DNA from 2 places in the Streptomyces sp. NPDC055962 genome. Region 1 is predicted to be linked to the other one. Evidence: riboswitches for the same ligand, from Rfam matches in the RefSeq annotation. Region 1 holds a riboswitch; the other holds the start of a gene.
The links. A riboswitch is a leader RNA that binds a small molecule or an ion and turns the genes downstream of it on or off. The one in region 1 is predicted to bind cobalamin.

Region 1 (4,782 bases):
CCTGCACGGACCCGCTCGCCTCGCGCAGCGCCTCGCGGGTGCGGGCGTCCCAGACGCCCAGCCGCTTCAGCTCGTCCACCAGGTAGGCGTTGACCTGGAGGAACTCGCCGCTGAGCGTCTCGCGCTTGAAGAGGTTGGAGACCTGCGGCTCGATGCACTCGTACACCCCGGCGATCGAGGCGATCGTCGCCGTCGGCGCGATGGCCAGCAGCAGGGAGTTGCGCATCCCGCTCTTCGCGACGCGGGCGCGCAGCGCGTCCCAGCGCTCCGGCCAGTGCAGTTCGGTGTCGTAGTGGTCGGGGTGCAGCACGCCGCGCGCGGCACGGGTCTCGGACCAGGCGGGCAGCGGGCCCGACCGCTCGGCCAGACCGCAGGAGGCCTCGTACGCGGCGAGCATGATCCGCTCGGAGATCTTCGTGGAGAGCGCGCGGGCCTCGGGGGAGTCGAAGGGCAGGCGCAGCTGGAAGAAGACGTCCTGGAGGCCCATCGCGCCCAGACCCACCGGGCGCCAGCGGGCGTTGGAGCGCCCGGCCTGCTCGGTCGGGTAGAAGTTGATGTCCACGACCCGGTCGAGGAAGGTCACCGCAGTGCGGACGGTGGCGTCCAGCCGCTCCCAGTCGATCGAACCGTCGGCGACGAACGCGCCGAGGTTGACCGAACCGAGGTTGCAGACGGCCGTCTCACCGTCGTCGGTGACCTCCAGGATCTCGGTGCAGAGGTTCGAGGAGTGCACGACGCGGCCCGGCTCCGCGGTCTGGTTCGCCGTGCGGTTGGAGGCGTCCTTGAACGTCATCCAGCCCTGCCCGGTCTGCGCGAGGGTGCGCATCATCCGGCCGTACAGCTCGCGGGCCGGCATCGTCTTGCGGGCCAGCCCCTTCGCCTCGGCGGCGCGGTACGCCGCGTCGAACGCGTCGCCCCACAGGTCCACCAGCTCCGGGGCGTCCGCGGGGGAGAACAGCGACCACTCCGTGTCCGCGTCCACGCGGCGCATGAACTCGTCCGGGATCCAGTGCGCGAGGTTGAGGTTGTGCGTACGCCGCTGGTCCTCTCCGGTGTTGTCGCGCAGCTCCAGGAACTCCTCGATGTCCGCGTGCCAGGTCTCCAGGTAGACAGCGGCGGCCCCCTTGCGCCGGCCCCCCTGGTTGACGGCGGCGACCGAGGCGTCCAGCGTCTTCAGGAACGGGACGATGCCGTTGGAGTGCCCGTTGGTCCCCCGGATGAGTGAACCCCGGGCGCGGATACGGGAGTACGAGAGGCCGATGCCGCCCGCGTGCTTCGAGAGGCGCGCCACCTGGTGGTACCGGTCGTAGATCGAGTCGAGCTCGTCCAGCGGCGAGTCCAGCAGGTAGCAGGAGGACATCTGCGGGTGCCGGGTGCCGGAGTTGAAGAGGGTGGGGGAGGACGGAAGGTAGTCGAGCCGGCTCATCAGTCCGTACAGCGCGGCGACTTCGCCCAGGGCGCGCTCGGAGGTGTCCTCGGCGAGACCGGCGGCCACGCGCAGCATGAAGTGCTGCGGCGTCTCGACGACCTCCCGTGTGATCGGGTGGCGCAGCAGGTACCGGCTGTGCAGCGTCCGCAGCCCGAAGTAGCCGAAGCGGTCGTCGGCGCCGTCGGTGAGGGCCTGGTCGACCAGGGCGTCGAGGGCGGCGGCGTGCAGCGTGACGAACTCGGCCGTCCGGTCCGCGATCAGGCCCTCGCGGTGTCCGACGGCGACCGACGCCGAGAAGGAGACGGCCCCCTGGCCGGCGGCCTCGTCCGCGATGGCCAGGGTGAGGAGCCGGGCCGCGAGCCGGGAGTAGGCCGGGTCCTCGGAGATCAGGCCGGCGGCGGCCTCGGTGGCCAGCGAGCGCAGCTCGGCCTCGTCCGACCGCGCGTTGCGGCCGCGCAGCGCGGCGGCGGCGACCCGTCCGGGGTCGGTGTCGGGCAGATCGGCGGTGAGACCGGTCAGGGTCCGCAGGAGTGCGGTCCCGGGCGCGTCGGTCGTGCGGCCTTCGAGTTCCGCGGCTGAAACCGGGTCTGCTGGCGCGATGGTCACTGGGGCTATCCCTCGCTCGGCTCAGGGCCTGCGGGAGCGGGGCAGCCGGACACGACGGCACCCGGGAAGGGGGGCACGGCGCACGGCGTCCACCGGCCCTCCGCGGGGCCCGGACGTCTCTGCGTCCGGTTCGGTCGAGCCGGACGCGCTGCCGACAGGTCTTCGGACTCCGCGATGCGCGAAAGCGCACCGATCACACCGTTGCGGGACAGTTCCGGATTCGCACCGGATTCCCCTGCGGCGACAGCGAGGTCGAGCATACATGTGGGGGCCGCTGGTTATGGCAGCCCCCAGATGTAGTGTCGTGCTGGGTCAGAAGGCCAGGCGGAACGTCAGGAGGGTGAAGCCCGGCACAGGGCTCCAGTCCCGCTCAGGCGTCCGTACGAAGCCCAGGCGGCGGTAGATGCGGTGGGCGGCCTCCATGGACGACTGGGTCGACAGGACGATCCCGGAGAGCCCCTCGGCGGCACGTGCGCGGTCGACACAGGCCTGCACGAGCGCCTCGCCTGCACCGCGGCCACGCGCCTTCGCGGAGACGGCCAGCATCCGGAACTCGGCTTCGTCCTCCCCGGCGATGTCCGCCCAGGGGCTTCCGGGCGCGACGTACGTGACCCCGCCCAGCACGCCGTCGTCGGCGTCCGCGGCGACCAGCACCAGGGCCTCGGCGGCCCGGCGCCCGACGGCGCGAAGCTGTTCCAGATAGGGGTCGTCGGCGTCGAAGTCCAGCAGCCCGTCGTCGAGGTACGCCTGGGCGGTCATCTCACCCAGGGCCTCGTGCTCCTCGGTGCGGACCGGTCTGATCGAGACATCCATGGGAGCCAGTCTGCACCGGCCCGCGGGCCGGGCGCACGGCCTTTCCGAGGCGGCGCCGACATGCTCCGGCCCACGCGCGCGGACGTCCCGGCGGGGAGACCCCGCCGGGACGGACGACGCGAGGCCTACGCTCGTTGCAGCGGTTCCTCGTCCCCGGGGGCGCCCACCGTGGCCGGCGGGAGTTCGGCCTTGACGCCCGGGTCGCCGACGTCGGCCGTGTAGTCGGACGGAGAGGTCTCGTCCACACCGGCCGGGGCCTTCAGCGCGTTCAGGACGAAGGTCAGCACGACCACGACGACGATGTTCAGCACGATCGCGGTGAGACCGATGTAGCCGATCTCGCCGATGCCCGGGATCTCCTTCGAGGACCCGCCGAAGTGCTTCTGGGTCGGGCTGGCGACGCCGTACGCGGCCACCGTGCCGTAGATCATGCCGACCGCCCAGCCGGCGATGAGGGCCCAGCGGTGGAACCACCGGGTGAACAGGCCGCCCACCAGGGCCGGCATCGTCTGGAGGATCCAGATGCCGCCCAGCAGCTGGAAGTTGATCGCCACCGTCTTGTCCATGGTGAGGACGAAGGCGAGCGCACCGACCTTCACCAGCAGCGAGACCAGCTTGGAGACCTTGGTCTCCTGCGCCGGGGTCGCGTCGGGCTTGATGAAGTCCTTGTAGATGTTGCGGGTGAAGAGGTTCGCCGCGGCGATCGACATGATCGCGGCGGGCACCAGGGCGCCGATGCCGATCGCGGCGAAGGCCACGCCCGCGAACCAGTCGGGGAACATGTTCTCGAACAGCTGCGGGATCGCGAGCTGGCCGTTGTCCACCTTGATGCCGGCGGCGATCGCCATGAAGCCGAGCAGGGCGAGCAGGCCCAGCATCAGCGAGTACAGCGGCAGGATCGTGGTGTTGCGCCGGATCACCTCACGGCTGCGGCTGGAGAGCGTCGCCGTGATCGAGTGGGGGTACATGAAGAGCGCCAGCGCCGAGCCGAGCGCCAGCGTGGCGTAACCCCACTGGCCCATGTCCCCGGGGACGAGTGCTCCGCGCGGCTTGCCCGTCGCCTCGTTGGTCTGGGCGAACGCCTCGCCCGCCTTCGCGAAGATGTCGTCGAAGCCGCCGAGCTTGATCGGGATGTAGATGATGGCCACCGCGATGACCAGGTAGATCAGGCCGTCCTTGACGAACGCGATGAGCGCGGGTGCGCGCAGCCCCGAGGAGTACGTGTACGCGGCGAGGACGGCGAACGCGATCAGCAGCGGCAGGTCCTTGACGAACCAGTGCGTGTTCTCGCCGCCGCCGACGCCCATGACGTCCAGCACGGCCTGGATGCCGACGAGCTGGAGCGCGATGTACGGCATGGTGGCGAGGATGCCCGTGAGGGCGACCGCCAGCGAGAGCCCCTTCGAGCCGAACCGGCCCCGGACGAAGTCCGAGGTGGTGACGTAGCCGTGCTTGTGCGAGACCGACCACAGGCGCGGCAGGAAGGTGAAGATCAGCGGGTACACGAGGATCGTGTAGGGGACGGCGAAGAAGCCGGCCGCGCCCGCCGCGTAGATCGCCGCGGGCACCGCGACGAAGGTGTACGCCGTGTAGAGGTCGCCGCCGAGCAGGAACCAGGTGACCCAGGTGCCGAACGACCTCCCGCCCAGCCCCCATTCGTCGAGGCTCGCCTCGTTCTCGGCCTTGCGCCAGCGCGCCGCCATGAATCCGATGACCGTCACGGCCAGGAAGAAGAAGATGAACACGGCGAGTGCCACGCCGTTCACGCCGTCCTTCATGCGGACGCACCCCCCTTGCGGGCGCGCTGGTCACGCTGCCACAGCTTGTACGCGATCATGGTCAGCGCGGTCGAGACGAGCACCCAGAGCATCTGGTACCAGTAGAAGAACGGGATGCCGATGAAGGTCGGTTCGACCTTCGCGTACGAGCTCACC
Region 2 (4,782 bases), on a different contig from region 1:
AACGCGGCGGCCATGGAGACCACCGCGACGTACGACCGCGAACGGGACGGCTTCGTCCTGCACACCCCGAACGCGGGCGCACAGAAGTTCATGCCGAACACCAGTCCGGCCGGCGGGGCCAAGTCCGGACTGGTCGCCGCACGCCTCGTCGCCGACGGCCGTGACCACGGTGTGCGCCTCTTCCTGGTGCCGCTGACCGATGACGCGCGGGCGCTCCCCGGCATCCGGGTGCGACTGCTCCCCGCCCGGATGGGCAGTCCCGTGGACCACTGCCTGACCTCGTTCGACCGGCTGTTCGTGACGCGGGACGCCCTGCTGGGATCCGGCGAGGAGGGCGGCGACCAGGGGGAGTTCCGCACCGGGCCCGGGGACAGGAGGCGGCGATTCCTCGCCTCCATCGGGCGGGTGACCCCCGGCCGGATCTCCATGAGCGCCTGCGCCGCGGGATCCGCCCGCGCGACCCTCGCCGTCGCCGTGCGCTACGGCGGCCACCGGCTGATCTCCGGTACCCGGGGGGCCCCGCCCGTGCCGGTCGACGCCCACCGGACCCACCACGGGCCGCTCGCCTCGGCGATGGCCACGGTCTTCGCCATGACCCTGCTGTACCGCAGGGCGCAGGAGCGGTGGGAGACGCGCACGGACGAGGACGGCGGGGCGGAGGCGGGGCGGCTCGTCGACGTGGCCAAGGCGTGGATCACCTGGCGGGCCCGCGAGGTGATCGTCGAGAGCCGCGAACGCTGCGGCGCACAGGCGCTGCTGGAGAACAACGGCATGACCGAACTCGTCACCGGCGTCGAGGGCGCCATCACCGCGGAGGGCGACAACATCGCCCTGTACGCGAAGGCGGCGGCCGACATGCTGTTCGCCGCGCACCCCTCCGGCGGCGGCCCGGACCGGCCACCGAACCCCGGGGACCTGTCCGACCCGCTGTTCCTGCGCAAGCTCCTCGCCTCCGTCCAGGAGATCTGGTTCGCGCGGGCCCGCGAGCGCGTCGTGCGCGCGCCCGAAGCCGACGCGCTCGGCCGCTGGAACGCGGCCTCGGGACCCGCCCTGCGCGGGGTCGAGGCCTTCGCGTACCGGCAGGCGGCCGAGGCGTACGCCGAGGCCCGCGCCGCGCTCCCCGAGGGAGCCGCCAGGGACCGGCTGGGCGAGCTTGAGCGGCTGTTCGCCACCGAGTGGGTGGCCCGCAACAGCGGCGATCTGCTGGCCGCGGGACTCCTGAGCGGCGATCAGGTCGACGCGCTGGCGGAGACCGGGGAGGAGCTGATCGCGGCCGTCGCCGCGCACGCGCGCGAACTCGCCGACTCCTTCGCCCTGCCCGAGGCGCTGCTCGCCGACTGGCCGATCGCCGGGCCCGGTTACGCGGACGCCTACGACGATCCGGAGGGCCCCTGGATCTCCTCCCCGGCGGAGGCCCGATGAGTGCCGAACGCGGGGAGCGGGCCGTGTGCAGCCGGGTGGGCGAGCGCCTGGAGGCCCTTGGACTGCGCGCGGTCCTGCTGGCCTACTGGGGCACGACGTCCGTGCTCGCCCGCCGGTGCGGGAAACCGCGGACGGACCGCGGCGAATCGGTTCACCCCAAGCGCTGACCCGCCGAGCCCGGCCGGGAACGGAGGCGGCGACGGCCCTCGAAGCCGTCGCCGCACCGCGTGATAGCTTGCAGACGCCAGTCACACTCCATGGGGAGTCAGGGAATCCGGTGCGAATCCGGAGCTGACGCGCAGCGGTGAGGGGGACGGGCGGGGCCACGGCCACTGGATCACCCCTCGGGTGGACCGGGAAGGCGCTCCGTCCGGACGAACCCGAGTCCGAAGACCTGCTGGCACCCGCTTCCGTACCGGGAGCGGAACTCCGTCACGGGCTTCGCGCATGAGCCCAGAACCGCAGAGGGACCTTGTGCCGCCCATAGCCAGCACCGCACGCCGAACCGCCCTGCTCATCACGGGACTTGTCCTCCTGACCGCCTGCGGCGGAGGCGGGAGCACATCCGACGGCGCGGCGCGGGAGGGGTCCGCCGACGGCTACCCCGTGACCCTGGAGAACTGCGGCCGTACGGTCACCGTCCACGCCGCTCCGCACCACGCCGTCTCCCTGAACCAGGGATCGACCGAGATCCTGCTCTCCCTGGGCCTCGCCGACCGGCTCGCCGCCACCGCGACCTGGACGGACCCGGTGATGAAGGGGCTGGAGAAGGACGAGGCCACCGTTCCCCGCATCGCAGGGAACCAGCCGTCCTCCGAGAAGGTCCTCGCCCAGGAACCCGACTTCGTCAGTGCCTCGTTCGAATCGACCCTCGGCAAGGGCGGAGTGGCGTCCCGCGACCAGTTCGAGGACCTGGGCGTGCCGACCTACCTCGCCCCCTCCGACTGCGTGGGCAAGGACAACACGGGCAGCGGTGACGGTTCCCGCGCCGAGCCGCTGACGATGGACCCCGTCTACGACGAAGTGCGCGACCTGGCCGCGGTGTTCGGCGTCCCGGAGAGGGGCGAGGAGCTGGTCACGAGCCTCCGGGGCCGCATCGACAGGGCGACCGCGGACATCGACGCCTCCGATGCCACCCTCCTCTACTGGTTCGCCAACGCCGAGGCCCCCTACCTCGCGGGCTGCTGCGGCGCCCCCGGCATCATCACCGAGGAGCTCGGCGCGAAGAACGTCTTCGACGACACGCACGAGGAATGGCCCCAGATCAACTGGGAGACGGTCGCCGACCGCAACCCCGACGTCCTGGTCATCGGCGATCTGACCCGCAGGTCGCAGACGGCCGAGAACGCCCGGAAGAAGATCGAGTTCCTGGAGTCCGACCCCGCCACGAAGAACCTGGACGCCGTACGGCACAAGAGGTACGTGCTGCTCAGCGGTCAGGCGATGAACCCGACCATCCGCACGGTGGAGGGCGTGGAGCGTGTCGCGGCCGGGCTGCGCTCGTTCGGGCTCGCGAAGTGACGAAGACCGGGCACGCTCCGGACACACGCGTCCAGGTGCCCTCCGCCGCACGGCCGGCCGCCGGGGCGCGCGTCCTGCGCGACGGCCTCCTGTGGAGCGCCGGAGGAGCCCTTCTGCTCCTGTCCGTCGCGGTCGCCGTCACCATCGGCCCCGCCCGCATCTCCGTCCCGGACGTGTGGTCGGCGGTGGCCTCGCACCTCGGCCTCGGTGATGCGCGGCTGACCCCGATCCGGGACGGCATCATCTGGAACCTGCGCATGCCCCGCACCCTGCTCGCCGCGGTGTGCGGTGCCGGGCTCGCGGTCTGCGGCACCGTGATGCAGTCGCTGCTGCGGAACCCGCTCGCCGATCCCTTCGTCCTCGGCGTCTCCTCGGGAGCGTCGACGGGGGCGGTCGTGGTCGTCGTCCTCGGGGTCGGCGGGGGAGCGGTGTCGGTCTCGGCCGGCGCCTTCGCGGGGGCGCTGTGCTCGTTCGGTCTCGTCCTGCTGCTCAGCCACACGCTCGGCGGGTCCACCGACCGGGTCGTCCTCTCCGGGGTCGCGGCCATGCAGTTGTTCTCCGCGCTCACCTCCTTCGTCGTGATGACCGCCGCCGACGCCGAACAGACCCGGGGCGTGCTCTTCTGGCTGCTCGGCTCGCTGAGCGGGGTCGGCTGGAGCGAGGTGTGGACGTGCGCGGCCGTGCTGGTGGTGACCCTGGGGATCTGCCTCGGGCACGCCCGTACCCTCGACGCCTTCGCCTTCGGTCAGGACGCCGCGGCCGCCCTCGGGGTGCACGTCGCCCGCACCCGGCTCGTGCTGCTGTGCACGACCGCGCTGCTGACCGCCGCTCTCGTCAGCTCGGCCGGCGCCATCGGGTTCGTCGGGCTCGTCCTGCCGCACGCCGCCCGGGCGCTGACCGGTTCCGGGCACCGGAGGCTGCTGCCGGTGACCGCGCTCGCCGGAGCGATCTTCCTGGTCTGGGTCGACACCCTGGCCAGGACCGTCCTCGACCCGCAGGAGGTGCCGGTCGGCGTGGTCACCTCCCTCATCGGGGTGCCCGCCTTCGTCCTCGTCCTCCACCGCACCCGGAGGAGCGCATGACGACGGCAGGGCACGGAACGGACACCTTCCCCGACGGGCTGCGGGCCGCGCGGGTCAGCCGGGAGGCCGGCGGGAGGATCGTCCTGGACGGGGTGAGCATCGCCCCGCCCCCCGGCACGACGGTCGGTCTGCTGGGGCCGAACGGCTCCGGCAAGACCACACTGCTGCGGGTGATGGCGGGCGTGCTCGCCCCCGCCTCGGGGGTCGTCACCCTCGACGGCCGGACCCTCGCCGAGACCGGCCGGCGCGCCGTGGCCCGCCGTGTGGCCGTCGTCGACCAGCACGCCGTCACCCAGGTCGACCTGAGCGTGCTGGACGTCGTACGCCTCGGCCGCATCCCGCACCGGCGCGCCTGGTCCGCGCCGGGTCCCGGGGACGAGGCAGCCGTGCGCGAGGCGCTGGCACGCACCGGACTCCAGGACCGCGCCATGCAGTCCTGGCACACCCTGTCCGGAGGCGAGCGCCAGCGGGTCCAGATCGCCCGCGCCCTCGCTCAGCAGCCCCGTGAACTGCTGCTCGACGAACCGACGAACCACCTGGACATCCAGCACCAGTTGGAACTGCTGTCCCTGATCGCCGCACTGCCCGTGACCGCGGTGGTCGCGCTGCACGACCTGAATCTGGCCGCGATGTTCTGCGACCGGGTGACGGTCATGAAGGACGGCCGTGTGGTGGCCGCCGGCACGCCCTCGGAGGTGATCACCGAGGAACTCGTGGCGGACGTCTACCGGGTACGCGCGGTGGTCACGCCGGACGG

Region 2: linked by a shared signal. The riboswitch ahead of ACFC51_RS18725 (ABC transporter substrate-binding protein) and the one ahead of ACFC51_RS02545 (ribonucleoside-diphosphate reductase subunit alpha) in region 1 are both predicted to bind cobalamin.

Annotation. Positions count from the first base shown of each region.
Region 1 covers NZ_JBHJYN010000001.1:572,248-577,029, reverse strand. Annotated here, with positions in the region: gene ACFC51_RS02545 (ribonucleoside-diphosphate reductase subunit alpha) at 1-2,035, opposite strand, end outside; cobalamin riboswitch at 2,171-2,307, opposite strand; gene ACFC51_RS02540 (GNAT family N-acetyltransferase) at 2,348-2,848, opposite strand; gene mctP (monocarboxylate uptake permease MctP) at 2,974-4,626, opposite strand; gene ACFC51_RS02530 (DUF3311 domain-containing protein) at 4,623-4,782, opposite strand, start outside.
Region 2 covers NZ_JBHJYN010000006.1:28,716-33,497, forward strand. Annotated here, with positions in the region: gene ACFC51_RS18715 (acyl-CoA dehydrogenase) at 1-1,422, shown strand, start outside; gene ACFC51_RS18720 (hypothetical protein) at 1,419-1,589, shown strand; cobalamin riboswitch at 1,651-1,839, shown strand; gene ACFC51_RS18725 (ABC transporter substrate-binding protein) at 1,870-2,943, shown strand; gene ACFC51_RS18730 (FecCD family ABC transporter permease) at 2,940-4,025, shown strand; gene ACFC51_RS18735 (ABC transporter ATP-binding protein) at 4,022-4,782, shown strand, end outside.